DNA from 2 places in the Thalassospira sp. GO-4 genome. Region 2 is predicted to be linked to the other one. Evidence: riboswitches for the same ligand, from Rfam matches in the RefSeq annotation. Region 2 holds a riboswitch; the other holds the start of a gene.

Region 1 (15,228 bases), 1.8 Mb from region 2:
CTCAAGTCATCAATGATATCGGGACGGTTCGGGGGCAACTCGATGCGCAATGGGTGCGCGATTGATCCCCAAGCAGACTGCACAGGGCTTGTTTTGATGTGATGGAAAAGGCATAAGCAGGCCAATAAGTATCGCACCCAACCTACTGCAATGAACAGGACCGGCTGATGACGCTTTCCTATAGCGACACCCGCAAAAAGCTTGATCAGATCACCGCGGAAATGCTGGGTCTGATCCGTAAATACGATCTGGATGCCGCAAGCCCGTTTGACGTGATCGAAGTCGCACGCGCCAAGATTACCGATCAGAACGACTATATCCGTTTTCTTGAGCTGTCGCTCGAAGGGCGGATCTATGGCGAGTATGGCGATGCGCTGCAAAAGCAGATCGACGAAGAAGCCAAGATACATGCGGCAAAAACCGTAAACTGATACCCGTCGCGTTTGCTCGCGATTGAAAAAAACATCCTGAACGGCCTGCTTTTCATCGCGAAAAGCGGGCCGTTTTGCAATTGGGGCAGTTTGTCACAAAATCTTCCTGATCTTGTCACCGTCATGCAGTTGAGTGGCCACGAACACCGGACTATATCGCTGCTGTAAAAAGCGCATCGGCAAACGGTGCATTTCCTTCGCCGCAATGATGTGCGAATGCCTAACGAGCAACAGGATGGCTGACATGAAAAAGAGTTACGTCCAAACTCTGATGGAAGTCGAAAAAGTATTCGGTCAGATCAATGACCATGATTACCGCCTTTACCGTGCGGTCTGGGGCAATCGCCAGGCCGCCCAAACCGGACTGCCGCGCGGAACACGCGCGGAAATCAGCAAAAAGCTGGCAAATGATTTCGTCGCAATGCGAACGCAAAACCACCGTGCCCATGTACGTGCCCAGGGAGTTGCCCAAGGACGTACAATGACACCGCACGCCGCCTGAACGCAATTTGGCGTTCCGGCCGTTGGTGCAGCTTTTTGATGAAGCTTGCCATTCCGGCAGCTTTCAGGCATCAAGTGTCGCCGTATGCGCAGCAAGCCCGGATATGACCGGGTTCTGTGTGCGCGATATGCGAACCACCTGAAAGCTGGCCGGAGTATCCCATGTCGATTAAGTCGTTGATCCGTACCATTCCTGATTACCCGAAAAAGGGGATCATGTTCCGCGACATCACGACCCTGTTTGAAGATGCTGACGGCCTGCGCGAAGTCATCGACAGCTTTGCTGCAGAATTTCAGGACAAGAAAATCGACATGATCGCCGGGATCGAAGCACGCGGCTTCGTCATTGGTCCGGCGGTGGCACTTGCTCTGGGCGTGGGGTTTGTCACCATCCGTAAACAGGGCAAATTGCCAGCCGAAACCATCGGTGTGGAATATGAACTGGAATACGGAACCGACGTGATTGAAATCCACAAGGATGCGATCAAGCCGGGCAGCCGTGTTCTTGTCATGGATGATCTGATTGCAACGGGCGGAACTGCCTTGGCGGCAATTGATCTGGTTGAAAAGGTTGGCGCAGAAGTTGCCGCCTGTGCCTTTATCATTGATCTGCCCGATCTGGGCGGGGCGCAAAAGATCCGTGATCGCGGTATCGAGGAATTCCATCTGGTCGAGTTCGAAGGCGACTGAACAGGCCCAATACCGCCGGATCTTTGAAATTTCTGCCATTCCCCATTATATTGATGTATAATGCTCGGGTTGAATTGGTTCGCCGCCCTGCGGCAGGAAAGAGGAAATGATCACACCGGTCCAAACAGCACAGACAACCTCACAGGTCAGCCAGTATGGCCGACTTGCGGCTGCTGGTGCGCGCGGTGTGTCGACAGTTGATCGCAGTACGCAGATTGAAGAATCCTCTCAGCATTATTCCTATAACCCGGATGATGACGGCATTTTGTTCAATGCCTATATCGACGGCAAGAACAAGCGCCAGCCGGGGCAGGGCAACCCGGGCGACCACAAGGATCAGCGAACCGAACAGCGCGCATTGTCGGCCGCCCGGCGGGCAAGCGACCGCGAAGGTGCGATGGACGTCCAGTCTGATCAGGATTTTGTATCGATGCTTGATCCATCCATTCCCTTTGACCTGTCAGCCAATAGCGGCACGTCCTTTTACGCGCTGGTAAATGCGGTGGCGCATGGTGTTGGTGTGCGTGGTCGTCAGCTTGATGCATCGGTTTGACCCGGATTTGACCGGGTTGTTGGCGATCATCGCGGGATCATATCTGCCTGCAAAATTTCCCCGATCAAAGTCGCCGGTGCTTGTTGCCATATGACATAGGCCTTATGATGGGGCATCTTCCCATCAGACCATCGGGCCAGGAATGCAGAACAAGCCGGTTCTCAACACAGTTTTCGAAGCAGCGTTCAGATTCATTGATCTTGCCCTGAACGATAACGAATATCTGCAACCGCAAAAATTGCACCGTTTGCTGTATCTGGCCCAGGCCTATTACGGGGCGAATTATCACGGCAATATGCTGATGCCTGCGATCTTCGTCGCCGAGGAATTCGGCCCGGTCGAACCCAACCTTTATGCGGTGATGGAAGAAAGCCGTCCTGATGTGCGGCTCAAACCGATTGACCCGAAAACGGCCCATTTCCTTGAAAGCATCTGGTCGCAATTTGGTCATCACACGGTCGAACATCTGAGCATGACGGTGCGCAACCATCCGCCCTTTACCAAGGCCTATAAGGAAGGGATCGGAACCATCATTCCATATACGGAGCTGGTGGAGTTTTATGCATCGGTCCGCAAAAGTGCCACCACGCCCGAGGCAAAGGAAGTCGTTCGCCCGCGTGTCATGCGATCGCACAAGGGCAAACCCGTGGCGACAACCGACTGGCTGCCACGGCGCATCAAGTAATCCCGATCAGGATACGGCATATCTGGATATCTGGCGGTAAACAGGCCGCTATCGGGATCTATTGCCCGACTGTAAGATCAATGCACGGATCCTTGCGTACCATATCATTGGTAAACCACATGAAATCGACATCATCCCGATTGCCGAACCGTTCGGCATAGTCCTGTGGTTTGGGGGGATTGTCGCTTGGATCGTCGGCTTCGATCAGGCTGACGACTGCAATGTCATTGGCATCAAGACCGGGTTCGAACCGGCTGATATGCCAGGGAACAGCAATGGTGTGGCGCACATGCATGGCGCCCGCGATCAAAAATGCCCCGTCATGATCGGTGGTATTGGCGATATCGGTCATGGCGCGGGCAAGGGATGCATCACGGGCGAACTGAACCGTTGAAAAGCCACCCAGCATGCTTTTGGGCAGGGCGTTGCAATGGCTTTCGGCCATTTCAACACGGAAACGCTCCATAATCTCGTCGGGCATGTCGGGCAGCGAAAGCTTTGTCGCCAGTGTCGCCGGCAGTGCCGCCGTGCCCTCGGCAATGATTGGCCGCAAAAGATCATCTGGCAGATTGCCCGCCACCATCGTCAGGTCATGGGTCTTGGCGATTTCGGCGATCGGGGCATAGTCATGCCATGACGGCCAACCGCGTTCTTCCCATTCCAGTGCCTGCCCAAGCTCGGAGATCGGAACTTCCTGCCAGCTTTGATCAAGAAGACCTTGCTGATCGCGGGTAAACATTTCCCAGACCACGGCCCGATGGCGTTGATCGGATTTTGTCAGCGCATCAATCAGTTGGGACTGGTGATGGTGATGGATCGGGTTGTTGTGTTTTTCACCGATCAGGATATATTTCCGGTTCGACAAACGACGCACAAGTTCATCAAACATGATGTATTCGCCAGCACGCCGATCAAAAATAAGACCGGGTGCAGGCGGCAGGGCATTGATATCGGCGACATGATGGCTGCCGGTGCCGGCTGGTATTTGTACCGGTGCTGGTTCTTGCGTCTGCGCTATGCTGTGCCCGGAAAAAACAAAGCTCCCTGCAATTGCGGCGATCACACCGGCATTGCGAAACAATGCATTTGCGTGAAGCCAGCGAAGAGGGAGCTTTGACATCGATCGTGAAATTCCAGATTGATAGATGGTTCAGTTTATTTGCTTAACCGCAATGCTGTTTCCAGGTCGTTAACAAGATCATCTGCATCCTCGATCCCGACCGAAAGGCGCAGCAAATCACCGGGAACCGGGCTTGTCGGGCCTTCGACCGAAGAACGATGTTCGATCAGGCTTTCTACCCCGCCAAGTGACGTTGCCCGTTTGAAAAGTTTGCACTGATTATGGAAATCAACCGCGCGCTTTTCGCCGCCCTTGACCCGGATCGACAGCATCCCTCCAAATCCACCCGTCATCTGTTTGGCCGCGATATCATGCCCGGCGTGGCTTGCAAGGCCCGGATACTGGACCTGTTCGACTTCGGGGTGGTTTTCGAAATGTTTGGCAATGGCCATCGCATTGGCCGACGCCCGTTCAACACGGATCGAAAGCGTGCGCATCCCGCGCAGCAAAAGCCAGGTTTCAAACACACCAAGAACCGCACCGCCAGATGCATGCTGTTTGCACACACGTTGCCAGTATTCGCTGTCTGATGCCGTGGTCAGCGATCCGGCCAGAACGTCACTGTGACCATTGAGATATTTGGTTGCCGAATGCATGACGATGTCGGCACCAAATTCAATCGGGCGGGTCAAAAGCGGGGTGGCAACGGTATTATCGACAACCACCTGTGCGCCAGCCTTGTGCGCCAGTTCGGCAACAGCTGCAATATCGGTGATCTGCCAGTCCGGGTTGGCCGGGGTTTCAAGCCAGACCAGTTTGGTCTTGCCCGCAACAATGTGCTTGTCCCAGTCGGCAATGTCGGCGTTATCGACAAAGTCAAAGGACAGCCCGGCACGTACGCCACTATCAAGCATGAAGCTGCGCAGCGCCCAATACATCACCTTGGGGGCAACAACATGATCGCCGGGGCTAAGGGCATGAAGACAGGCAACTGCCGCTGCCATGCCCGATGCAAACAGGCGGGTTTCGCTGCCACCTTCAAGGGTGCTTAATACTTCGCAGGCCTGATCATAGGTCGGGTTGTCCGCGCGCGTATAGCAGCGCCCGTCATGATAGCTGAGATCGGTATTACGCTCGAACGTGGTCGACGGATAAAGCGGCGGTGTGACCGACTTGGTTGCGTCATCAACCCAGCCCAGTGCCTGGGCGGTGATGGTGGCCGGTTTTTGGTTTTTTGCGTGATCAGACATGGTGGCTACCTGATTTTGTTGAGATTTATTGCCGCGCAACATAACGTGGTTCGCGCCACACACCAAACTGTAATCCAATCCAGAGGCCCCGACATGACCAATTACCCCGAAATCACCCTGCCAAAGGAATGCGACGTTGTCGTCATCGGTGGCGGAATCCATGGATCTTCCAGCGCCTATTACCTGACCAAGGCGGGGATGAAGGTGGTTCTTCTGGAAAAGGATACGATTGCATCACATCAGTCAGGCCGGGCGTGGGGATTTGTCCGTCAGCAGGGGCGCGATCCGGTTGAATTGCCGCTGATGATCGAATGCAACCGCATCTGGCAAGGGTTGGAAAAGGAACTGAATGCCGATCTTGAATGGCGTCAGGGCGGGGTTCTGTTTGTGGCGCGCGATGACGCGGAAATGGCCGATTACGAACAATGGATCGAAGACGCCAAGGGTTTTGATATTGAAACCCGGGTGCTGTCACCAAAGGGTGTCGAGAACATCACACCGGGCATCACAACACCCGGTGTCGGGGGCATTTACACGCCATCGGACGGGCAGGCCGAACCGAAAAAAGCCGCACCGGCCATCGCCAGACGTGCCAGCGAAATGGGCGCGGTGATTGCCGAGGGATGCGGCGCGCTTTCGATTGAAACAACCGCGGGTGCGATCAGTTCGGTGGTTTCGGAAAAGGGCGAAATCAAATGCAAATATGTGATCTGTGCGGCCGGTGCCGCCACCCATAAATTCGTTGCCAAATTCGGCCGCCGACTGCCGCAGCAAACCACGCGTGGCACCGTGATCCGTACAACGCCCGTGCCCGATATCTCGGCGGCCGGGACGCTTGCTGCGGGTCTGGCCTTTCGACAGCGCACTGACGGGTCGATGAATATTGCGGATGAATTCATGACCGATATTGATCTGACCCTTGGCCGTTTCAAATATGCCAAGGCCTTTGCGCCGGGGCTTTTTGATAACTGGGCGACCTTCAAGTTCCACTTTAACAAGCGGTTCTTTGATGATCTGGTCGACCGTCTGCCGGGATCAGAAGCATCGAAACAACCAATGATCGGACGGCGCACCAATCAGGCCGAACCCTATAAGGTGCGAGTTAGCAACGCCATGGCCAATCTGCAAAAGGTCTTTCCGCAGATCAAGCAGGTCGGCATCGTTGACAAATGGGCCGGTGATATTGATGTCACCCCGGATGCGGTGCCGGTCATTGATCAGTTCGTCAATCCCAAGCACTTCTTTGTCGCCACCGGATTTTCGGGGCACGGATTTGCCATGGGGCCGGTTGTGGGCAAGGTATTGGCAGACTGGATCACCACCGGACAGCCATCGATTACCCTTGCGGGGATGGAGCTTTCGCGGTTTGAAGACGGTTCTGTCCGCCGTCCGCGCACGCGGGTCTAAATCCCGCATTATCAAAGTTTGGACGGGATGGTGTAAGCGGCGTCACATCATCCCGTTATCCCTTCAGAATTTCCTTGCAGAACAAATGTAATGTTATAACGTATCTTTAATGATGTGCAGGACGGCGTTTCCTTGCAGATCAGAAACGATGCGGATCGCCCGTCTCCCAATGGGTGATCGTGGATCGGACGAAACCGGCAGCGTTTGCGCGCTGCCGGTTTTGTTTGTTATTCGGCGCTGATCGAAATGGCATGCGGTTCGGGGGCCGCCGTGGCCTGCTTGCCTGCAAAGAACCGGGTCGCGCCAATCGGCGGGGCAATAAAGTCATCATCGCCAAGACCCGCTTCCTTGCGGGCCGATGCCAGTCGCTTGGGCGGTTCATCAACGGGTTCGGCGGTCAGAACGAATGTCCCCCAATGGATGGCAAGTGCCTGTTTGACGCCCATTGCCTGCATGATCTGTACGGCTTCTTCGGGATTGCAGTGGGAATTGCGCATGAAATCGCGCGGGTCATAGGCCCCGATGGGGATCAGGCCGAAATCAATCCCGCCATGTTGCTGGCCCAGTTCGGTAAACAGGGCCTCGTTCCAACCGGTATCGCCGACAAAATAGAACCGGTAGCCATCCGCGAATTCCAGAATATAGCCACCCCACAGCATTTCCTTGCGATCCTTGGTGGTGCGGCTTGACCAATGGTTGGACGGCACATGGGTGATTTTAACATCCCCGTGATGGTGGCTTTCATCCCAATCAAGCTCGATATAGCGATCAGGAGTGATGCCTGCCTTTTCCAGCAACGGCCCGTTTTTAAGCGGCAACACATAACGCGGCACATCGCCAAGAACGGTCAGGCTGGCAAGATCGAAATGGTCGTAATGATTGTGTGACAGCAAGACCAGATCAAGCTTGGGCAACTGATTGATGCTTAGGCCCGGCTGGCTGTATCGTTTCGGGCCCAGTCGTTTAAAGGGGGATGCGCGATCTGAAAATACCGGATCGGTCAGGATGTTAAGCCCGCCATATTGCACCAGAACCGTGGCATGACCGACCCAGGTGACCTGCAAACGGGTCGGGTCCGGGTTTTGGATGGCCTCAAAATCGGGTGTTTCGGTCGCGATTTTGCCGATTTGCTCGGTTGCCTTTGGCCATTTGTAATCGCCCGAGAAACGCAGTTTCAAAAAACGCCAGAACGACCGTTTGACCGGATCGGGCAGGGGATGACGGTTTTCAAAACCGGTTTCGGTATGGTGATCGGGTCGGGATTGGGTTTGCACGCGTCTGTTCCTGCCATCAAAACAATCATGTGATTATGTCTGTCACAAGGTCTGGTGACCAGAAGGTAAACGCAAGTGCCAATGACACGTATCACGGCGGATACCACATGAAAAAGGCCGGAGCGCGGGGGACACGTTCCGGCCTTCCTGAAACTTCCGCATCCACCGGGAAAGCGCTGCGGAAGCAGGGGGAACTGAATTTTATTCAATCACCGTGGCATAGGTTTCAAGTGCCGGGCTTTCTGCAATCAGGCCCTGCTGCACCATGTAATCGGCAAAACGCGCATAGCGGTTTTTATCAAGGGCGGCCGGACGCAGGGCAAAGCGCGGCAAGGTATCGGCCCAGGCCTTGATATTGAGTTCGTCATCAAGGTTCGGATAGGCCGCAATAAAGGCCTTCCAGCTGTCATCGGGATGATTGATCAGGTACTGCACGCCTTCTTCGAGGGCGGCGAGCATACGGGCAAAGCGCGGATCATCGACCTTGTCATTGCGTACGGTCAGGATCAGCTCGTCATAGGGCGGAACGCCTTCTTCCTCGACATAGAATGCCTTGCCCGGTTTGCCTTCGATTTCCATCTGATTAAGTTCAAAGTTGCGATAGCCGCCAATGATCGCGTCCACCTGTCCGGAATAAAGCGACGGCGACAGCGAGAAGTTCACATTAATCAGCTCGACCTCATCCATCGACACACCGTGATTGCCCAGCATGGTGCCAAGCAGCGCATCTTCAAACCCGGCCAGCGAATAGCCGATTTTCTTGCCCTTAAGGTCCGCGATTTCCTTGATCGGGCCATCTTCCAAAACGATCAGGCTGTTAAGCGGGGTCGCAACCAGCGTCCCGATACGGGTCAGCGGCAATCCTTCGGCGGCCTGCACATGAAGCTGGGGCTGATAATTGACCGCAACGTCACCCTGGCCGGCAGCAACAAGGCGCGGCGGCGCGGACGGGTCGCTTGGTTCGATCAGTTCGATATCAAGATCATGCTTGGCAAAGAAGCCCTTTTCCTTGGCGACGATCAGCGGTGCGTGATCCGGGTTCACAAACCAGTCCAGAAGAATGACCAGCTTGTCGGCGGCAAAGGCCGTTGAGGACGTGCCAAGAACCATTGCGCCCAATGCGGTCGCGGTGATCATGGATTTAAGGCGTGACATGGATGAACCTCCGTAAGATGCGCCAAATTATTTGTATGAGGATTTAAACCGCGACCAATCGGGCAGCGGGGAATTGTATTACCGAACCGGTTTCAGGCTGTCGGGCTGCCAGGGCAGGGCGGCGCGCAGGACGCGATCGACAATGAAATATTGCGTGATCGAAAAGGCGCACAGGATCAGAAGACAGGCAAAAACCATATCAATCTGAACCCGGGCATTGGCATGCAACATCAAATAGCCAAGCCCGTGACTGGACCCCACCCATTCACCAATCACAGCCCCAATCGGAGCAACGGCGGTGGCAACCCGGAAACCCGATGCAAAGGCCGGAAGGGCAGCGGGCAGGCGGATATGGGTCAAAAGTCGCCAGCGACTGGCCCCCATGGTCCGTGCCAGATCAAGCCAGCCGGTTTCGGTCCGCGCCAACCCGTCAAAGAAGGCGACCGTCACCGGGAAGAAAATGATCAGGGCGGCCATGGCAATCTTGGATGCCAGACCAAAGCCCAACCAAAGAACCAGAAGCGGTGCCAGGGCAAAGAACGGAATGGCCTGCGACACCAGAAGGATCGGCATCAACCAGAACCGGACTGGCGAAAATAGCGCCATCGGAATGGCCGCCAGCGTCCCAAGTGCCGCACCGGCAAACAGGCCAATCACCGTTTCGGCGATGGTATATTGCGCGTGATCAAGCAAAACATCATGCCGGGAAATCAGGGTGGCCCAGACATCTGCGGGCGTTGGCAGCATGTATTTCGGCGCACCGGTAATCAGAACCAGCGCCTGCCATGTTGCAATCAGCGCAACCACAATGATCAGTGGCCGCGCAATCATCAGCCAGCGGCGTTCTGTCAGTGGTTTTTTATGGGTATGAGGATTGTTTTGAAGGCTCATGACACAGCCTCCGCACCATAACCCGTGCTGATATCGGCACCAAGTTGGCGCAGCAATTCGGCCTGCTGGGCCAAAATGGCGGGATCGGTGATGTTGCGCGGGCTTTGACCATCTGGCGTGATGGCATCGGCAAGGGTGGCCGGGGCACCCGACAGGACATGAACATGATCGCCAAGACGCAATGCTTCAAGCGGGTCGTGGGTTACCAGCAATACCGTCTTGCCGCGCAAAACCCGTGCGGCCAGTTCCTGCAAACGTAATCGATTGACCGGATCAAGGGCTGAAAACGGTTCATCCATCAGGACAACCGGGCGATCTTCCATCAGGGTGCGGGCAAGGGCAGCACGCTGTTTCATCCCGCCCGAAAGTTTGGCCGGGCGCAGATGGGCGGCATCGGTCAAACCGACTTCGGCGATCAGGTGTTCGGCACGCGCATGATCGGGACGTTCCCCGCGCAAGACCGCACCAAGTTCGACATTCTCGCGTACCGTGCGCCAGGGCAAAAGCAAATCCTGCTGCGCCATATAGGCGATGCGGTTCTTAAGGATGCCGCCGTCAGAACAGGTGATGTTACCGCTAACATCGCCTTCGACCAGACCGGCAAGGAAGCGCAAAAGCGTGCTTTTGCCAACGCCGCTGGGACCGAGCAAGCAGGTAAAACTTCCGGCCCGAAGGGTCAGATCAAGATCATCAAAAATATCAACGCCGCCAAATGCCACACGGGCACCCGACAGGTGGATATCGAAACTGGTTGGATTTTGCGCCCGCTGGGGCGCTTGTTCTGTGTCGCGCATTCGATCCTTCCTACGCCGGTCTTAACCGGTTCAGGTTCAAAGGGTCGTTCGGCAACACCGAACCTCTCAGCCGATTTACGATCGGCCCCCCCGGAGATGACGGGACTATGCGCAGTCAAAACGCGTCCGTCAAGTTTTGTGACAATTTGTGTCAGGCGGCGCGCGCGATAAACAACAATGATCGATGTGTCAGATCGCTGTAATCAGCCCTTGCAGAATGGCGTGAATGCACGCAATGCTGTGGGGATCCTGCCGTTGAAATTGACTGACATCTGTTGTGACCATCTTGCCCGAAACCCTTCCTGATTATCGTCGGGGTGACATAACCCCGCGCATGATTGCCGCCGAAATTTACCGCGGGTCCAGTTACGGGCCGAAACATCCATTGGCGATCCCGCGGGTGTCGCTGGTGGTCGATATGGTGCATGCGCTGGGCTGGGTGGATGAAAGCACCTATTTGACGGGGCCGGTGGCAACCCCCGATCAGTTGGCACGGTTTCATGACCCGGAATATGTCGATGCCGTCATACAGGCCGAACGTGACCAGTCCCTTCCCGAGGAGGACATGGTCCGGTTTGGGCTAGGTAAAAATGGCAATCCGATCTATCCGGAAATTTTCCGGCGTCCGGCGACTGCGGCCGGATCATCGATCCTGGCGGCGCAATTGATTGCCGATGGCGGAATCATCCATCATCCGGCCGGGGGAACGCATCACGGGTTGCGGGATCGGGCATCGGGATTTTGTTACTTCAACGACCCGGTTCTGGGAATTTATGCGCTTCTCGATTCGGGGCTGGATCGGGTGTTGTATGTTGATATTGACGCCCATCACGGGGATGGCGTGCAATATGCCTTTGCCGAAGATGACCGGGTTCTGACCGTTTCCATGCATCAGGAAGATTTATGGCCCAAGACCGGTACGATTGATGACGTGGCCGGGGGCATGGCCCGCAACCTGCCCATGCCGGGCGGGATGAATGACGACGAGATGCGGTTCGTTCTTTTTGAATATTTGATTCCTCTTGCATTAAGTTTTGCACCACAAGCTATTGTTTTACAATGTGGATGTGATACTCTTGCCGAGGATCCGCTTTCAAAACAGCTTTTGGGCAATCAATCGATCTGGGAAGTCGTGGGGGCGATGACCAGATTGGCGCCAAGAAGTCTTGTTCTTGGCGGCGGAGGATATAGTCCATATGGGGTTGCGCGCTGTTGGTCCGGGGTGTGGGCGACCATTAACGGGATCGAAATACCACCTGTGTTACCCATCACAGCGGAAAATATCCTGCGTGTCATAAAATGGTCGCATAGTCGTGGCAGACAGCCGGCCAACGAGTTGTTTACAACTTTGGCGGATCCATGGCGGGGCGGCGCAATCCGGGACGAGGTCCGGGAACGCGTCAGAAGACTAAGAGGGTATGGGGTATGAAGTCGTTTATTCAGATGGCTTTGGTGGTGTGCTTTATCAGCGCAGCAGTGGTTGCGGGGCTTAATGCAAAGGCAACCGGATTTGAACGATCGCGCATTCTCGTCGATGGTGAGGTCTATAATGTCGAAATGGCCGTCACCCCGGAAGAACGATCGCGCGGCCTGATGTTCCGCACCGAAATGGCCAGTGATGCCGGGATGCTGTTTGATTTCGGCGGCGCGCGTGACATTTCAATGTGGATGAAGAATACCTTCATTTCGCTTGATATGCTGTTCATTGATGCCAGTGGCACGATTGTCGGCATTGAAAAGCGCACGGTACCGCAATCGGAAACCATCATCCCGTCGCCAAAGCCGGTGCGTTTCGTGCTTGAGCTGAATGGTGGCTCGGCCGACAAGATGGGCTTTGAGGTTGGCGAAAAGGTCGAAGGCCTGCCGCGCTAGGGCGTTGTGGCCAACCCGCCCACAGTCAAAAGATCAATCAGCAATAGCAAGGCCGCAGACCATATCTGCGGCCTTTGGTTTTTGTGCATGTTTTTCGGAAAAAACGCATAATGCGGTCTTGCCCACCCGGCATTATGGTGCTAAATCCACATCCGCGTCGGGGAGTAGCGCAGTCTGGTAGCGTACCTGCTTTGGGAGCAGGGGGTCGCGAGTTCGAATCTCGCCTTCCCGACCATTTCCCTTTTTGTTGTCTGACGGTGATCCAACAGGATTTCCAATTCGCGACAAAAAGTGTAAAAGATGAAGTATTGGCAGGGGTTAGAGAGGCCCGTTAAACTGCCATAAACATCTTATCCCGACGGTCAAGACGAGGGTCCCGATGAAGGTCCGTGTTTATAAACCTGCCAAAAACGCCATGCAGTCCGGTCAGGCTGCGACCAAGCACTGGGTTATGGAATTTGAACCGGGTGCGAAAAAAGTCGCCGATCAACTGATGGGGTGGATCGGTTCAACCGATACCCGTGGCCAGGTCCGCATGTATTTCGATACCCTTGAAGAAGCCCAGGCCTTTGCCGCCAAGCACAAGCTGATCGCCGATATCGAACAGCCCAAGCCGCGCAAGGTCCAGATCAAGTCCTATGCCGACAATTTCGCGTTCAAACGCGTTGTCTGATAGCGGACTGGCTGTTACCGGCTGACCATACCATCGGGGCGGGCATCCGCCCCGTTTCGTCTGACAGGGGACGTTAAACCCTGCAAACATGCCGGGCAGGCGACCAATGCCATGCCCCGGGGGATAAGCAAACCACCCCCACCCAGCGGTCCCTTAGCTCAACTGGATAGAGCAACAGACTTCTAATCTGTAGGTTGCAGGTTCGAGTCCTGCAGGGATCGCCATTTTTTCTTTTTTATCAATCTGTTATCCGGATGTTTCGACCTTTCCGTGCCAGCCGCGCGGGTCCTTCGTCGTGACAGCAGCGGCGGTTTTACTTTTTCGGGCGGATGCGGTTGCGGATTTCAACGATGCGTTCAAGTGTGGCAAGCGGCTTGGCCGGATTGGCCGCAGCAAGGCCGATCATCATAGTTTCCAGGCAGCACATCATGGGGGCGTGCAGGGCGACCTGATCGCTTTTGGAACGCGGCAGGACGATTGCGGCCTCGGCGATTTTGATCAGCGGGCTTTTGTCGGATGAGACAATCCCGATCAGGGGAACCGACAGGCGTTCGGCCTCGGCAACGGTGGCGCTGGCTTCGCGATGCAGGCGGCCATGACCCAGCATTACAATAACGTCACCTGGTCCGACCTCGATCAATTGTTCGGCCAATGATATGCCGGTGCGGTTCAATTCATAGGCGGGATAGCCGCTGCGTGAAAAAAGACGGGCGGCATAGGATGCGATGATGCCAGATGCCCCAATCCCCGATACACCGATCCGGTTGGCACCAGACAGCAGTTCGACCGCTTTGCGCATTCCGGCACGGTTGTGGGGCTGACCCAGTTCACGCATGGCGTTAAGCTGATCTTCGACCATGAAATCGATGGCGGTATCGGCATCATTGGCGACATCCGATGTTGTCGACGCCATTTTTGCAGTTGGCGAATTGGTGGCGATAAAGAAACCTTCGATGGTTTCCTTAAGATCGCGAAGGCCGGTAAAGCCGACAGCCTGAACCGTTCTGATCACCGTGGCATCGGATGTATCGGTAATGTGGGCGATCTCAAGGGCCGATTGTGACAGGGTCGCGCTCAGATTATCGCGGATATATTCGGCAACCAGTTGCATGCTGGGGGACAGGCGGTCTGCGCGGGCATTGATGCGTTCGGCAAAACGATCAACGGGATTTTCGGTGAAATTCTTGGACACGGGCTACTCCCGGTTTGATGAAGGATGCAACAGGCGGTGCTGCCGATGTAAGGCGGCGCACCGCATTCAGGGTTTGGGTGCGTTTTCCGGTGATTTGATCGCGGGGCCGGATGGCGGCCGGAACCGGTCGGCAACAATGTGTGACGTGATCAGGGCGGTCATCATCGAAAGCGCGCCATAGGAATTCGAAATCGCGATTTCACGCGACACCAGGATATAGCGGCCGTCGCGGCAGGCCTTCAGGAAACGGCAGAAATCGGGAAAGATATCGTTCATTGCCCTGATTTCGGCCTTGGCGCCATTGTTGCGGTCATCGCGGAACGGATCGAATATGTAATCGGCATCAAGATCGGGAAGATATTCCGGGCTGACCTGAAGGCGGCCGGAAGGGGCGATATTGTCAATCAGTGCGGGGAATTTGAACCCGGCATCGCGCAGCACCCGCCCCAGTGATCGATAGGTATGATAGATATTGATCTTGCCATTAAGGGGTTGAAGCACACTGACGGTGATGTCCGACGGGTTCAGATTGCGTTTCAGGGCGGCGATATTGGCTTGATAACGGGCTTCTAGATATTTCAGGGCATCTTGCCGACCGGTCAGTTCGGCGAGCTTTTGATACACATGGGGGCCACCCCGCCGCGCGGCATCAAGTGAAACCGTCGGGGCAATCGCCTGAAGCGGTTCGATTGAACTGGCCCGGCCCGGGGCGGTGATGATCAGATCGGGCGCCAGGGCAGTGATGGTTTCAAGATCAATCTCGGTCGATCCGATATAGCGGATGTCGGAATTGTCAAAAT
Region 2 (15,228 bases):
ACGATCAAGCGCAATGGTACCGTCCTGGTGCGTCAGAATGACTTCACCAGCCGGCTTTTCAGAGCTGATAGTAACACTGTCGGTCGTCGGTTTCGGGGCAATCCGGATGGCTGCCACAGCCGCGGTCGTTCCGGTCAGGATACAGATCAGGGCGATGGCGACCGGTTTGCTGCGCATAGATTTCAACATGATATCCCTCGCGCTTGTGTGCATCGATCTCATGGAAACAAGATGCACCCCGAAGCCGGAGAATTAGCGGCGCAATTGCGGCATTTCCGTGCGGTTTGCTGCGCGGGGCGGGGAACAGCCATGCGTCACTGCCATCAAAACCCCCGCCAGACCGGAAAATCGGGCGGGGGTTTTGACGATGAATTTCGGGCCAGGTATCTGATTTAACCGGTTATTTCCGGGCTTTGATGGCATCAGAAATCTTGCGGGTGGCGCCTTCGGGGTCGGGTTGTCCGCAAATTGCCGATACAACCGCAATGCCGTTCGCACCGGTTTCAAATACCGGGTCGACGTGATCGCGTTTCAATCCGCCGATCGCAACGGATGGCAAACCGGCGATCCGGACCAGACTGGCAAGGCCATCAAACCCGATGGCCGGTTTGTGATCGGGTTTGGTCGGTGTGGCAAAGACCGGTCCAATGCCGACATAATCGACAATCGACCGATCAACCTTGCGGGCGACAGTTTCGTCTTCGATCGACAGACCAATGATCTTGTCCGGGCCAAGCCGGTCGCGCGCAGTTTTTGTCGGCAGGTCATCCTGACCGACATGCAATCCATCAGCACCGATGGCGATGGCGGCGTCGATATCGTCATTCACAATCAGCGGCACACCGGTACCACGCATCGCATCCATCAGTTCGCGCCCGATGCGTATCAGACCTTCGGTACCGGCCCTTTTGTCGCGCAACTGGACGATGGTTGCCCCTCCAGCAATCGCTGCCTGGGTGGTTTCGACCATCGAATGCGTTCGGCACAGCTCGGGATCAAGTACCAGATAAAGGGACAGATCAAAGGATGTCATAGGGCCTCGATACGCGCAGTGCCGGCAAAGGTGGCAGCATCAAGATTATGCAGCCCGTCAACAAAGGCCGTCATGAAGGATGCCGGACCGTTGGCTGATTTTGCCGCGATGCTTCCCGCAACGGCAAAATTGGTCAGGGCCGCGATGGTGGCTTCAAATGCCTGATCTTTGGCGATTGCGGTATAGGCGCCAACAAGTGCGGTCAGCGAACAGCCCATGGCCGTGATTTTCGGCATCAGGTCCGAACCACCGGCAATGCGGACATTGCGTGTTCCATCTGTGACAAAATCAACCTCGCCCGTGACGGCAACAATGGCCTTCTGCGCGGTGGCAAGGGTGCGGGCGGCTTCTTCGGCCTGTTCGACCGGATCGCCACTGTCTACGCCCTGACCGGCACTTTGGCCGCCGCCAAGGGCGATGATTTCGGATGCGTTACCGCGAATAACGGTCGGGTTCAGTTTCAGCAACCGAGCAACCGTATCGCGGCGATATGTGGTTGCGAAATGTGCCACGGGATCAAGAACCCATGGCTTGCCCGCATCATTTGCCGATTTGGCCGCGGCAATCATGCCTTCGACCCAATGGGGCGACAGGGTGCCGATATTGACGGTCAGTGCGCCTGCGATTGCGGCAAATTCGCCGGATTCTTCGGGGGTATGGACCATTGCCGGTGATGCGCCCGCCGCCAGAAGGACATTGGCAGCATAATTCATCGCAACATAGTTGGTGATGCAATGGACCAGCGGATTGGTCGCACGCATTTTTTCAAACAGCCCGGTCGCGGTGGTGGAAAGATCAGTCGTCATGTCGAGGCTCCAATGCAGCAAACTCAAGTGCGTTTGGAGACCCAGTTCGAAGTCGGAAAGATGGAGAACGCCAAGGATTTCGCGTTCACACCGTCCCTACGCCAGTATGAACTGGATCAGGTTCAAAGGGTCACTGCGCGGCAGTTTCTCAGCCCCCTGACGGGGCTCCCCTTGGTGAATGCCCAAAATGGGTTTTAATGCGCTTTCTGTCAATTCATCCTGTCGGTCACAGCATGATCACCGATCAGAATGCAAACGGCGGGGCAGCTTTCGCCATCCCGCCGTTTGAAAATGTCGTTGGTTCGTCGTGATTATTTGCGACGTTCCATCGCAGCCTTAAGGGCGGCAGCCATCGCACCGCCGTCGCCGCCGGAATTACCGCGATTCCCGCCACCAGATGTGTGTTGCGGGCGACCGCCATGACCACCGCGGGGGGCCTGCCCACGGTTATCGGACCGTTTTTCACGCACAGCTTCGTAATCCGGGGCCGATTTCATTGAAAGCCCGATACGTTTGCGTGGTGCGTCGACTTCCATCACCGTCACCGAAACGATTTGGCCGGCCTTGACCACCTGGCGCGGATCTTCGACGAATTTGTCAGCCAACTGGGAAATGTGAACCAGACCGTCCTGATGGACGCCGATATCGACAAATGCCCCGAAATTGGTGACGTTGGTCACCGTTCCTTCAAGCTTCATGCCGGTGCGAAGGTCTTTGATTTCATTCACACCATCGGCAAATTTCGCGGTTTTGAATTCCGGGCGCGGATCCCGGCCGGGCTTGTCAAGTTCGGCCAGAATGTCGCGGATGGTCGGGACACCAAACGTGTCGTCAGCGAAATCTTCGGCGCGCAGGGTCTTGATAAAGGCCGAGTCGCCAATCAGGGTCGCCAGCGGTTTTGATGCCTTTGCACTGATTTTTTCGACCAGCGGATAGGCTTCGGGGTGCACGGCCGATGCATCAAGCGGGTTCTGGGCGCCACGAATACGCAAGAAGCCGGCACATTGTTCAAACGCCTTTGGTCCCAGACGTTCGACCTTTTTAAGGTCGGCACGGGACTGGAACGCACCGTTTGAATCGCGATAGCTGACAATATTGCGCGCCAGCGTTTCGGTCAGACCGGCAACACGGGTCAAAAGCGGAATGGATGCAGTATTCAGGTCAACACCAACACCGTTCACGCAATCCTCAACCACGGCATCAAGGGACCGCGCCAGTTTGGTTTCCGATACATCGTGCTGATACTGCCCGACACCAATGGATTTCGGTTCGATTTTGACCAGTTCCGCCAGCGGGTCCTGCAAACGCCGGGCAATTGATGCTGCTCCGCGCAGGGATACGTCCAGATCGGGGAATTCTTCGGCTGCGAATTGCGACGCCGAATAGACCGATGCGCCGGCTTCGTTAACGATGACCTTGGTGGCCTTAAGGGCCGGGAAGCGTTTGAGAAGCTGACCGGCAAGTTCATCCGTCTCGCGCGAGAAGGTGCCATTGCCAATCGCGATCAGTTCGATCTTGTGACGTGCGGCAAGGGCGGCAAGGGTATTAAGCGCCCCTTCGACGTCATTGCGCGGCTGGAACGGGTAAACTGTTGCGGTATCGACCAGTTTGCCGGTGGCATCGACAACCGCGACCTTAACCCCGGTACGAACCCCCGGATCAAGACCCATGGTGGCCTTTTGCCCGGCCGGTGCGGCCAGCAGAAGATCCTTGAGGTTATCGGCAAAGACCTTGATTGCGCCTTCTTCGGCGCTGTCGCGCAGGGTGCCAAACAGATCAAGCTCGATCGACAGCGACAGTTTGACGCGCCAGGTCCAGCGTACCGTATCAAGCAGCCATTTGTCGGCTGCCCGCCCCTTATCGGCAATGCCGACATGGGCCGCGATCATGATTTCGGCCCGGCCCGGCTGACTACGCGGACGGTCTTCGTCCTCTTTTCCAAGGGTCAGCTTCAGCTGAAGGATATCTTCGTTGCGACCACGGAAAAGTGCGAGCGCACGGTGCGACGGGCAGGTTTTGATTTTTTCGGAATGTTCGAAATAGTCGGAGAATTTCGCGCCTTCGGCCTGTTTGCCTTCGACCACGGTTGCGGTGATTTCGCCTTCGTTCCACAAATGGTCACGCAGTTTGGCGACAAGGTCGGCATCCTCGGCAAAGCGTTCCATCAGGATCTGACGGGCGCCATCAAGGGCGGCCTTGGTATCTTCGACGCCCTTTTCGGCATCAACAAACTTGGCGGCCTCGGTTTCCGGATCAAGGGTCGGATCATTGAACAGGCCATCTGCCAGCGGCTCCAACCCTGCTTCGCGGGCGATCTGGGCCTTGGTGCGACGCTTTTTCTTATAGGGCAGATAAAGATCTTCCAGACGCGTCTTGGTATCGGCTTCGTTGATCTGGGCTTCAAGTTCCGGGGTCAGTTTTTCCTGTTCACGGATGCTTTCAAGCACCGATGCGCGCCGTTCTTCAAGCTCGGTCAGATAGCGAAGGCGTTCTTCCAGCGTACGCAATTGGGTGTCATCAAGCCCACCAGTCTTTTCTTTGCGGTAACGGGCGATAAACGGAACGGTAGAGCCTTCGTTAAGCATCTCGATGGTGGCAATGACCTGTTCCGGACGAACCGAAAGTTCTTCGGCGATACGCTGGGGAATTGGACGCATGGTTTCTCCTTGTTTTGCTCGTATGCCTGAAATAGCGGCTTTGGCCGTGATCGAAAAGAGCCAGTTTTTCCAAATTTTTCCCAAACTCCGGATCAGGATTCCGTGTTTGATTCCAAAGGACTGAAATCCAATGTCTTTTGACCGGTTCGATCGCCCGGCGCCAAGGGTTGCGAGTGGTGGCCGATGACGTTATTTCTTTGGCAAATGTGATTTCAGGGGCAACGCGCCCAAGCAGGAGAATTCGGATGGCCGGCAAATTCCGCGAGACCGTCATTCATAACGTAGAGCCAAAAGAAAAAGCCGAACCGCAAACCGATGCGGCAGCAGAAAGCGCAGCCGACGAAATCGCAGGTGCCGACACAGCCCCGCAACTGTCGCAAGATGCGATCAATGCGCTGGCCGAAGCAAAGGCCTTCAAGGAAGCGGCTGCCAAGGCCCGGGAAATCGGTGGCCCCAAAGGCCCGGAACCGACCCGCTTTGGTGATTGGGAAAACAAGGGCCGCTGCATCGATTTCTGACGCGCGACCTTACCCAGCCGGGCTGTGGGGCGGTAGGTCCGCGTTGTCTGGGCGTGCACGGCCGGTTGTCGGTAGATAATGGGTACGCAACGTGCGTGCATCGCGCTTGGTCACGGTTAACAGATCGCCTGACTGCACAAGCGCATTGAGTTCCCGCAATACAATGGCATGCGCCATCCCGAAAAGCCGGGCAAAGGTCCGGCTGTCACGTGCGATATCTTCACGTGCGGCGACAAGAATGCCCGCTTGAACAGGGGTTAGTTCCGGCTGCGTTGCCATCAGGCGTTCGACCAGATGCAGAAACATCGCTGCATCCGGTGCAAGATCGCCATCCACGGGATTTCGGGCGTGGTTGTTCAAACCCGGTTTTCCGGGCGGAACGAAACCATCACCGATTTGGATGTCGGTGTATCGCTTTGTTCACCAGCACTGCCAAGCGGCACCAGAACGTTCAGTTCCGGGTAATAGCCGGCAACACTGCCACGCGGAATGTCATAGGAAACGAACCGGAAATCATTGGCGATCCGTTCGATCCCGTCATCATATTCACAAATGACATCAACGCGATCACCGGCCTTGGCACCCAGATTGGCAAGATCATCTGGATGGATGAAAATGACCTTTCGTTCGCCGTAAACCCCGCGATACCGGTCATCAAGACCATAGACGGTCGTGTTGTACTGATCGTGGGAGCGGAATGTCTGCAAGGCAAACCGCGATTGTGCGGCAGATGCGGGGCGGGTCTGGCGTGCCTGCTGGTGGACGGTTTGCTTGGGAAGCGGCGCATTGGAAAATGTCGCCTTGCCAGCGGGGGTATTCCATTCCCGGTGTGCTGCATCATTGCGCAGATGGAAGCCGCGCGGTTTGCGCAGACGGGTATTATAATCGGTAAAGCCCGGAACGGTCGCCTCGATATGGCTGCGGATCAGCTCGTAATCATCGGCAAGTGCCGCCCAGGATACGATGTCGCTGCCAACCGTTGCTTCGGCAATTCCGGCAATGATGCCAACTTCGGACAGAAGATGCGGTGAAGCAGGACGGTTGATACCAGCCGAACCGTGCACCATGCTCATGGAATCTTCGACGCTGACCACCTGGGACTGACCACGGGAATTCAGGTCAATCTCGGTCCGGCCCAGACAGGGTAGGATAAAGGCGATTTCGCCGGGCATAAGATGCGAATGGTTGGGCTTGGTTGCGATGTGAACCGTCAGTTTGAGGTTCTTCATCGCCTTTTCAACAAGGGCGCTGTCGGGCGTGGCCCGGGCAAAATTCCCGCCCAACCCGATAAAGGCCTTGGCGCTGCCATCAAGCATCGCACCGATCGCGCCAAGAACATTGTGCCCGTGTTTGCGCGGTACCTTGAAACCGAATTCCTTTTCCAGCGCATCGAGAAAGGCCGCGGGCGGCTTTTCATTGATTCCGACCGTACGGTCGCCCTGAACGTTGGAATGTCCGCGGACCGGGCACAGACCGGCACCCGGTTTGCCGATATTGCCGCGCAGGAACATGAAATTGGCAATTTCACGAATGGTCGGCACGGAATGAAGGTGCTGGGTGATGCCCATTGCCCATGTGCAAATGACCCGCTCAGCCGACAGATAGACATTGGCGGCCTGTTCGATTTCCTGGCGGCTCAGCCCCGACTGATCTTCGATTTCCGACCAGCTGGTGGCGTCAACCACAGCACGGTAATCGGCAAGTCCGGCGCAATGTTCATCAAGGAACGCGTGATCAAGAACAGAAGGTTCGCCCTTGGCAATCGCGGCATCGTCGGCGGCAAAGACCGCTTTGCTCATGCCGCGAACGGCGGCCATGTCACCGCCAAGGCAGGGCTGGAAATAATGGCTGGCAATCTCGGTGGAGCCGCCATGCAACATTTCAAGCTTGTCCTGCGGGTCGGAAAACCGTTCAAGTCCGCGTTCACGGATCGGGTTGAAGACCACGATCTTTGCGCCACGCATTGCCGCTCGGCGCAAATCGCCCAGCATGCGCGGGTGGTTGGTGCCCGGGTTCTGTCCAAGGACGAAAATGGCATCCGCCTTTTCGAAATCTTCAAGAAGAACCGTTCCCTTGCCCACGCCAATTGCCTGACGCAGACCAACGCCACTGGCTTCGTGGCACATGTTCGAACAATCAGGGAAATTGTTGGTGCCAAAGATGCGTACAAACAGCTGATAGAGATAGGCTGCTTCGTTGCTTGCGCGGCCTGACGTATAAAACTCGGCCTCATCGGGGGTATTTAACCCCTTAAGGATGCTACCGATTTCAGCAAAGGCATCTTCCCACGCGACAGGTTGATAGGTATCGCTTTGCCGATCGTAGCGCATCGGGTGGGTGATGCGCCCGTTCAATTCCAGTTCGTAATCGCTCAGTTTGCTCAGTTCGGTTACGGTATGCTTGGCAAAAAATGCCGGCGTCGCACGCTTTTCGGTTGCTTCCCATGAGACGGCTTTGACCCCGTTTTCACAGAATTCAAAAGATGACCCGTGCTCGGGATCACCCCATGCACAACCCGGGCAATCAAAACCGTCAGGTTGATTGGCCTTAAGCATCGTGCGTGCGCCGTTAAACGGGCTGCCGCTTTGCAACAGTTGCTTGCCGCAACTTTTCAGCGCACCCCAGCCACCGGCTGCCGACGATTTTTTTCCAATAAAGCTTTCATTCATGCAGGCATCTATTTGCCAGAACCGAAATTAGGTCAAGTATGCATACCTAATCGGTCGATAGAAAAAATTTATCAAAGAGTTCCGGCAATGATTTGAATGTGTTCAAAATGCAATCGGGGCCGGAACCCTGTGGTGTTTCCGACCCCGAACAATCATTGATGCTGCCTTTAACGCAGATTACGCGCCGCGAATAGCCTTGATATTGTTGGCATATTCCGACGGGCCGCCTTTGAAGGTCGCAGAACCGGCAACCAGAACATTGGCGCCTGCTTCGATGACCTGCGGGGCGATTTCCGGGTTTACGCCACCATCGACTTCAAGATCGATATTGCGGCCGGTCGCATCGATCATCTTGCGGATGCGTTTGATCTTCTCAAGCTGGCTTGGGATGAATTTCTGGCCGCCAAAGCCCGGGTTCACGGTCATGACCAGAACCAGATCAACCAGATCCATGACATATTCAATGACACTTTCCGGAGTCGACGGGTTCAGCGACACACCGGCTTTTTTACCCAGTGATTTGATCAGTTGAAGCGAACGATGCAGATGCGGGCCTGCTTCGGCATGGATGGTGATGATGTCGGAACCGGCATTGGCGAAAGCTTCGATATACGGATCGACCGGTGCGATCATCAGATGCACGTCAAACACCTTGTCGGAATGCGGGCGCAGTGCTTTGACCACATCCGGTCCGATGGTGATGTTGGGCACGTAATGGCCGTCCATCACATCAATGTGGATATAGTCGGCGCCTGCTGCGTCAACAGCGCGGACATCAACGCCCAACTGGGCGAAATCGGCCGAAAGGATCGAAGGTGCGATTTTAATGTTCGACGTGGTCATGCGTCACGGGTCCTGAAGCAATGCGGGATATGGCAAATTCGCGCATCTCATAACGTAAAAAGGCAGCCCTGTCACCCGAATGGGGCTCATGGCTGCCTTGTTTGCAGGTTTGACGGCTATCCTGACGTGAAATCAGGACTTTTTGACAAGCCGGGCGCAGAAAAAACCATCCATGCCGCCGAAATCGGCCATATGGATCGGCAGAACCCGCAATTCACCATCCTTGTTGATGGCTTCATCCCAGCCACCAAGTTCGTCCGCAGTGATCGGTTTGCGTTTGTAATTGGGATGGTCGGCCAGGAACGATTTGACCTGATGTTCGCCTTCTTCGGGCTGCAGGGAACAGGTGCAATAGATCAGCTCGCCACCAACATTCAAAAGCTTGTCAGCCTGATTAAGCAGTTTGGTCTGGATCGGCAGCAGCGACCGCATCAATTTGTCATTTTGACGCAGCAGAATATCGGGATGACGACGAATGGTACCGGTTGCTGAACAGGGTGCATCAAGAAGGACCGCATCCGCACGCGGGGTATCGGGTGCAAGATCGGTGGCATCCCCGGTGACAACTGCGGCACCAAGGGAAACGCGCTCAAGATTCTCAAACACGCGTTTCAGGCGGCCTTCGGATTTATCAACGGCGATCGCACTGGCACCAAGGGACGCCAATTGCATGGTCTTGCCACCGGGGGCAGCACAAAGGTCATAGATCGTTTTGCCCTGATAGGCGGAAAACAGGGTTGCCGGAATGGCCGCGGCTGCGTCCTGAACCCACCAGTCACCATCGCGATAGCCCGGAAGATCACGAATGCGACGACCACTTTCAAGGCGGACCGAACCGGTCGGCAGGACAAGGCCATCCATCTTTTCCGCCCAGTCGGCTGATGTGCTGCGATCCTTGATCGAAAGGTCGAGCATAGCATGGCCAAGGCATGCCTCGGCAATGGCTTGGCTGATTTCCGCCCCATAGGCCTTTTTCCACGACCCGCGCAGCCATGCCGGGATGTTAAGCTGCCAGTCTTCGACACCTTCGGGCCATTCAAATCCATCACGCTGCAATCCACGCAGCACGGCGTTGATCAGTTTGGTATATTTATGCAGGCCTGCGTCGCGGGCCAGGTTGACCGTGCTGTCGACCGCACCGTAATCGGATGTGTCCATGAAGAACAGCTGTGCGACGCCAAGGCGCAGAATATTGGTCAGGCGGGCGGCAACGCGGTCTTGCGGTGGCTGATAACGCGGGGCCAAAACCGCATCGATTTCACCCAAGTGGCGCAATGTGGTGCCAAGCAGCTGACGCAGGAAATTGCGATCAAGCGATGGCAGGCCATAGCCATGTTTTGACAGAAGTTCGTCCAGAGTCACTTCACCGCCGCGCAGTTCCTGCAAGGTTTTGAGCGCAAGCATCCGCGGATCGGGTGTCTCGACCGGCTGTTTGCGCGGGGCGTTGCGATGTGCTGGACGGGAACGGCGTTCTGTCAAAGGGATATCTCCGGTTTCGTGTTATGAAGGTTAGTTAAGCGTCGCGTGGCAAAGTGTAAAGCACCAAGCACCCGAATAGGTGGCATGGCTGCCTTGTGTTATCGGGCAGATGAGGGGGCAGATTACCTTGCTTAGGGTTTGAAAAACCTTGCGATGGATGTGCGGTCCGGCTAATCCAGACGGATCATTTGACGTCGATAGTGACAGGAACGCCAAAACCATGACTTTCACCGGCCTTGCGACCTTTTCGAGCATCTTTCTGATTGGCTCGATGTTGCTGACCTGGGTGGTTTTGAACTATCTGCGACGCAAGGCGATCCTTGATATGCCCAATCACCGGTCCAGCCATGCGGTGCCGACGCCGCGCGGTGGCGGGCTTGCGGTCACACCGCTTTTGATCCTTTTGGTTGCGGTTGTGTTTATCCATACCGGGGTCACTTCGGTCAGTCATTGGTTGATGCTGGCAGCAGCAGCCGGGCTTGGATTGCTCAGCTGGCTTGATGATCGTCACGATCTTTCGGCTGCCATACGTTTTGCCATGCAATTTGTTGCGGTGATTGTCGGCGTGTTTGCCATCGACAAGCCGGTTTTGGGTGGTCTGGTGCCTCTGTGGCTCGATCACGTTCTTGTGGTATTTGCCTGGGTCTGGTTTATCAATCTGTTCAACTTTATGGATGGGATTGACGGCATTTCCGGGGTCGAAGCCGGTTCGATCGGGCTGGGCATCTTTATTCTGGCGCTTCTGATGCCATTGCCGCAATTCATCGGGCTTGGCTATATCGGGCTTGGTATTCTGGCCATCATGATCGGCTTTCTGATCTGGAACTGGCATCCGGCGAAACTGTTTCTGGGTGATGTCGGATCCGTGCCGCTTGGCTTTGTTCTGGGCTGGGTTTTGCTTAAGACAGCGTCAGAAGGGGCATGGGTCGTCGCGCTGATCCTGCCATCCTATTATCTTTTTGATGCGACCTTTACCCTGGTCAAACGTGCGCTTCGTCGTGAAAAAATCTGGCAGGCCCACCGAGAACATTTCTATCAGTTGGCAACCCAGCGCGGCTTTTCCCATGCGCGGGTTTCGACCATGATTGCAATCAGCAATCTGATCCTGATTGCGGTGTGTTTTGCACAAAGCGAAACGCCCGGCTGGATGCGGGTATTTGCCGCCCTGATTGTGGTGTTGTCACTGGTCGGAATGATGGTGCGGATGCCGGTCAAGGGACGCACGGACAGTTAAGTATCGCACGGAAGTTGCGCATTGCTTGACTTGTGCCCGTACGGGCGCGAAAAGAATGCCTTGTCCGTTTTTTGGGCAGACAGGTATATCCTTTTAAAAACAGAAAACTGCCACTAGGGACCGCATGTCGCGCATTTTACAGCGAAGCCATATTGCCTTTGTCCATGATGTCTTCATGGCTGCGATTTCGTTCCCGTTGGCCCTTTATCTTCGGGTTGGCGATGGTGTGCGGTTTTATCAGGCTGACAACATCCTGTTTTCGGCTGCCTTATTTACACTGATTGCAGCGGCATCATTCTGGTATTTCGGGCTTTACCGCGGCATCTGGCGTTATGCGTCGCTTAATGATCTGACCCGTATTGCCAAGGCGGTTTCGGTTGCCGTGGCTGTTTTGTTCCTTGTGCTGTTTCTGACCACGCGTCTGGACTGGATGCCCCGTTCGGCACCGATAATCCAGTGGTTCCTGCTGATGGCGTTGCTGGGGGGATCGCGGCTGACCTACCGGATTGCCAAGGATAAATCCACCGCACGCGCACTGATCCGTCAGGGAACAACGCGTCTGCCTGTGTTGCTGATTGGTGCCGGTGACGAGGCCGAGGCCTTTATTCGTGAAACCGAACGATCGGCAGATACCCCGTTCAAGGTTGTCGGCATTGTGTCCCTGACCGAAGGACGGGTCGGACGCAACATGCATGGCGTCGATGTGCTTGCGACTGTTGATAAACTTGAAGACGTCATCAAAAAACTGGAAATGAGCCGCCTTGGCCTTCCGCGCCGTCTTGTTCTGACCGGTGATGCGCTGCGCCATGAAGACAATGTCAAATGGGTGGAAATTGCTGATCGTTACGGCATGACGCTGGCGCGTTTGCCGAAACTCGGTGATCTGCGCGAAGGTCTTGCCGATCCGCTGCAAATTCGCCCGGTCGCCATCGAAGATTTGCTGGGTCGGCCACAAGCGCGTCTGGATCGTGATCGTGTGCGTGAAATGATCGGGGGCAAGCGGGTTCTGGTAACCGGTGCGGGGGGCTCGATCGGGTCGGAACTGGTGCGCCAGATTGCTTCTTATGGTCCGGCCAGCCTGACCCTGGTCGATGCAGGGGAATATAATCTCTATGCCATCGACATGGAAATGGCGGAAAAATTCCCTGATATGCCACGTGAAAGCATTCTGGGTGATGTTCGTGATCGTGTCCGGATCGGTCAGGTATTTGATCATGTGGCACCTGAAATCGTGTTTCATGCAGCGGCCTACAAGCATGTCCCGCTGGTCGAACACAATCCCAATGAAGGTATTCTGACCAATACCCTTGGCACCCGAAATGTTGCCGAGGCCTGCCGTGCAGCCGGTGTTGCGACCATGGTTCTGATTTCGACGGACAAGGCGGTAAACCCGGCCAATGTCATGGGGGCGTCCAAGCGTCTGGCAGAATGTTATTGTCAGGCGTTGGAGACATTGCCGCTTGATCAGCGCGGTCCGACCCGTTTTGTCACTGTGCGGTTTGGGAATGTTCTGGGATCGACCGGATCGGTTGTACCATTGTTCCGTCGTCAGCTTGAAGCCGGTGGGCCGCTGACCGTAACGCACGAAGGCATCACCCGGTATTTCATGACCATTGCCGAGGCTGTCGAGCTGGTCTTGCAATCCGCGGAACTTGGTCGCCATGGCGTGACCGATGGCGGAAAGATCTTCGTTCTCGATATGGGGCGTCCGGTCAAGATCATTGACCTCGCCCGTCAGATGATCCTGCTTTCGGGACTTCGTCCGGGCAAGGATGTCGAGATCAAGGTTACTGGACTTCGCCCGGGTGAAAAGCTGTATGAAGAATTGTTCCATGACAGCGAACCGCCGGTTCCCACCGAAACCGATGGCGTTATGCTGGCAAGTCCGCGTGTGGTTGATTATGCCGAAATCAAACAGGTTTTCGATGCGCTTGAAGACAGTGCAACCAACCGCAATACCCACCAGACACTCGAATTGATCAGCAAGCTGGTGCCGGAATTCCAGCCGCCCGAAATTGGTGTCAAATCGATCTTTGCCGACACCCCGGCGGAAACGGCCAATCAAGTGACCGGTGATACGGCCTAGTTATCGGGCCATTTCAATCACGCATAGCCGAGCAATGGCGACGCATGTTCATTCATTGAAGGAATGAACTCGTGCGGAATTGTCGTTTGTCATTGCCAAATGCGGGCCATATCTTGCGCTCAGAATGACAAATCGGAATGACCTTGTTGATGGTTCACCGATTTTCCTGACGATCCGTCTATTGGAGGCCCCGCATGTCGGCAGATGCTTTTGTCCACCCTGATGAAATCCGTTCGATGTTTTCCGGCGCGATGTCGGACATGTACCGTGCCGAAGTGCCGCAATACGGCACCCTGATGGAACTCGTTTCGGACATCAATCAGGAAAGACTTGCTGCTGATCCCGTGCTTCGTGACGGACTTGTACGCAGTGATGACCTTGATCGTATTGATCTTGAACGTCATGGCGCAATCCGGCTGGGCAAGCCCGAAGAACTGTTCAATATGCGCCGCCTGTTTGCGGTGATGGGCATGCATCCGGTCGGGTATTACGATCTGTCGGTTGCCGGTGTGCCAGTGCATTCAACTGCATTTCGCCCGATTGATGACGATGCCCTGCGCCGCAATCCGTTCCGTGTTTTCACGTCGCTCCTGCGCCTTGAACTGATCGAGGATGCGCAACTGCGCACAGAGGCCGAAGCTATCCTGGCAAAACGTGAAATCTTTACCCCAGATGCGCTGAAACTGATTTATCTGGCCGAAAAGAACGGCGGGCTTGACCGTGTTCAGGCCGAACAATTTGTGGCCGAGGCACTGGAAACTTTCCGCTGGCACAGTGATGCGACGGTGTCACTTGAAACCTATCAGAAGCTTCATGATGCGCACCGCCTGATTGCCGATGTTGTTTGCTTCAAGGGACCGCATATCAACCATCTGACGCCGCGGACCCTTGATATTGATGCGGTTCAGCGTGCCATGCCCGAACGCGGCATTTCGCCCAAGGCCATTGTCGAAGGTCCGCCGTCACGCAAATGTCCGATCCTTTTGCGCCAAACCAGCTTCAAGGCGCTCGAAGAGCAGGTCTATTTCGTCGGGAGCAATCCGAAGGGAACGGCGGGCACCCACACCGCACGCTTTGGCGAGATCGAGCAGCGTGGTATTGCCCTGACCGCCGAGGGGCGCAAACTTTACGACACGCTTCTGGCATCGGTGCGCCACGCGGTCCAGGTCAGTGCGGGCGGATCAAACGCACGCGATTATGAAACCGAATTGGCCGAACGTTTTGCCGCCTTCCCCGATGATTACGAGACGCTCCGTGTCGAAAAGCTGGCATTCTTCCGTTACAGCGTGACGGACGCTGGTCGCGATGCGGCGGGTAAGGTTGATCGTGATGTTTCGGTAGACGAGCTGGTTGATCAGGGATACCTGCATGCAGACCCGATCATCTATGAAGATTTCCTGCCGGTCAGTGCGGCAGGCATCTTCCAGTCGAATCTTGGCAGTGACGAACAGAAAAACTACGCCGAACAGTCCAATCAGGATGTGTTCGAGAAATGCCTTGGCGCATCTGTTGCCGATGAATTGGCGCTTTATGCCGCCCATCAACAGGCATCTATTGATCAGGCGTTCGAAACATTGGGTATTCGGAAAAACGTCGCCTGATCCGATAGTTGGCAAAACCGATACGGGGTGGTCATTGGACCGCCCCGTTTTCAGTATCGGATGCCCGGACAGTTGGCGGGTTTGCAAAAGTCCGCCATGCAAGAATTCGGGGTCCACATTTTGCGCCGCACATGATAAAGCTCCGCGCGAAACATGGTTCGGACTCATTGATCATGTGTCGGCCCGGATCGAAATGATGTCATTTCTGTCCCGTTAAAAGGCCGGTCTTGCCCGCAACACTGTCACATCGCATGCACGAGCAGCCATGCGCATTTCTGATATTGTGGGCCGATATATCATCA

Evidence for each region. Region 2 has a riboswitch for thiamine pyrophosphate ahead of thiM (hydroxyethylthiazole kinase). Riboswitches for the same ligand answer to the same signal wherever they lie in the genome.
Region 1: another riboswitch for thiamine pyrophosphate. It lies ahead of M9H61_RS02680 (ABC transporter ATP-binding protein); the one in region 2 lies ahead of thiM (hydroxyethylthiazole kinase).

Annotation. Positions count from the first base shown of each region.
Region 1 covers NZ_CP097807.1:539,482-554,709, forward strand. Annotated here, with positions in the region: gene M9H61_RS02625 (hypothetical protein) at 168-431, shown strand; gene M9H61_RS02630 (hypothetical protein) at 676-933, shown strand; gene M9H61_RS02635 (adenine phosphoribosyltransferase) at 1,095-1,622, shown strand; gene M9H61_RS02640 (hypothetical protein) at 1,729-2,175, shown strand; gene M9H61_RS02645 (Panacea domain-containing protein) at 2,318-2,860, shown strand; gene M9H61_RS02650 (ChaN family lipoprotein) at 2,919-3,980, opposite strand; gene M9H61_RS02655 (PLP-dependent aspartate aminotransferase family protein) at 4,016-5,170, opposite strand; gene M9H61_RS02660 (FAD-binding oxidoreductase) at 5,264-6,577, shown strand; gene M9H61_RS02665 (MBL fold metallo-hydrolase) at 6,805-7,851, opposite strand; gene M9H61_RS02670 (ABC transporter substrate-binding protein) at 8,053-9,006, opposite strand; gene M9H61_RS02675 (ABC transporter permease) at 9,085-9,897, opposite strand; gene M9H61_RS02680 (ABC transporter ATP-binding protein) at 9,894-10,691, opposite strand; TPP riboswitch at 10,682-10,793, opposite strand; gene M9H61_RS02685 (acetoin utilization protein AcuC) at 10,969-12,120, shown strand; gene M9H61_RS02690 (DUF192 domain-containing protein) at 12,117-12,563, shown strand; tRNA gene M9H61_RS02695 (tRNA-Pro) at 12,722-12,798, shown strand; gene M9H61_RS02700 (ETC complex I subunit) at 12,943-13,236, shown strand; tRNA gene M9H61_RS02705 (tRNA-Arg) at 13,384-13,460, shown strand; gene M9H61_RS02710 (MurR/RpiR family transcriptional regulator) at 13,550-14,428, opposite strand; gene M9H61_RS02715 (ABC transporter substrate-binding protein) at 14,495-15,228, opposite strand, start outside.
Region 2 covers NZ_CP097807.1:3,248,661-3,263,888, forward strand. Annotated here, with positions in the region: gene M9H61_RS15045 (hypothetical protein) at 1-189, opposite strand, end outside; gene thiE (thiamine phosphate synthase) at 401-1,033, opposite strand; gene thiM (hydroxyethylthiazole kinase) at 1,030-1,839, opposite strand; TPP riboswitch at 1,916-2,021, opposite strand; gene M9H61_RS15060 (Tex family protein) at 2,151-4,496, opposite strand; gene M9H61_RS15065 (DUF1674 domain-containing protein) at 4,742-5,014, shown strand; gene M9H61_RS15070 (hypothetical protein) at 5,024-5,374, opposite strand; gene M9H61_RS15075 (FdhF/YdeP family oxidoreductase) at 5,371-7,683, opposite strand; gene rpe (ribulose-phosphate 3-epimerase) at 7,861-8,526, opposite strand; gene M9H61_RS15085 (RsmB/NOP family class I SAM-dependent RNA methyltransferase) at 8,659-10,005, opposite strand; gene M9H61_RS15090 (glycosyltransferase family 4 protein) at 10,226-11,239, shown strand; gene M9H61_RS15095 (nucleoside-diphosphate sugar epimerase/dehydratase) at 11,364-13,325, shown strand; gene M9H61_RS15100 (VOC family protein) at 13,520-14,926, shown strand.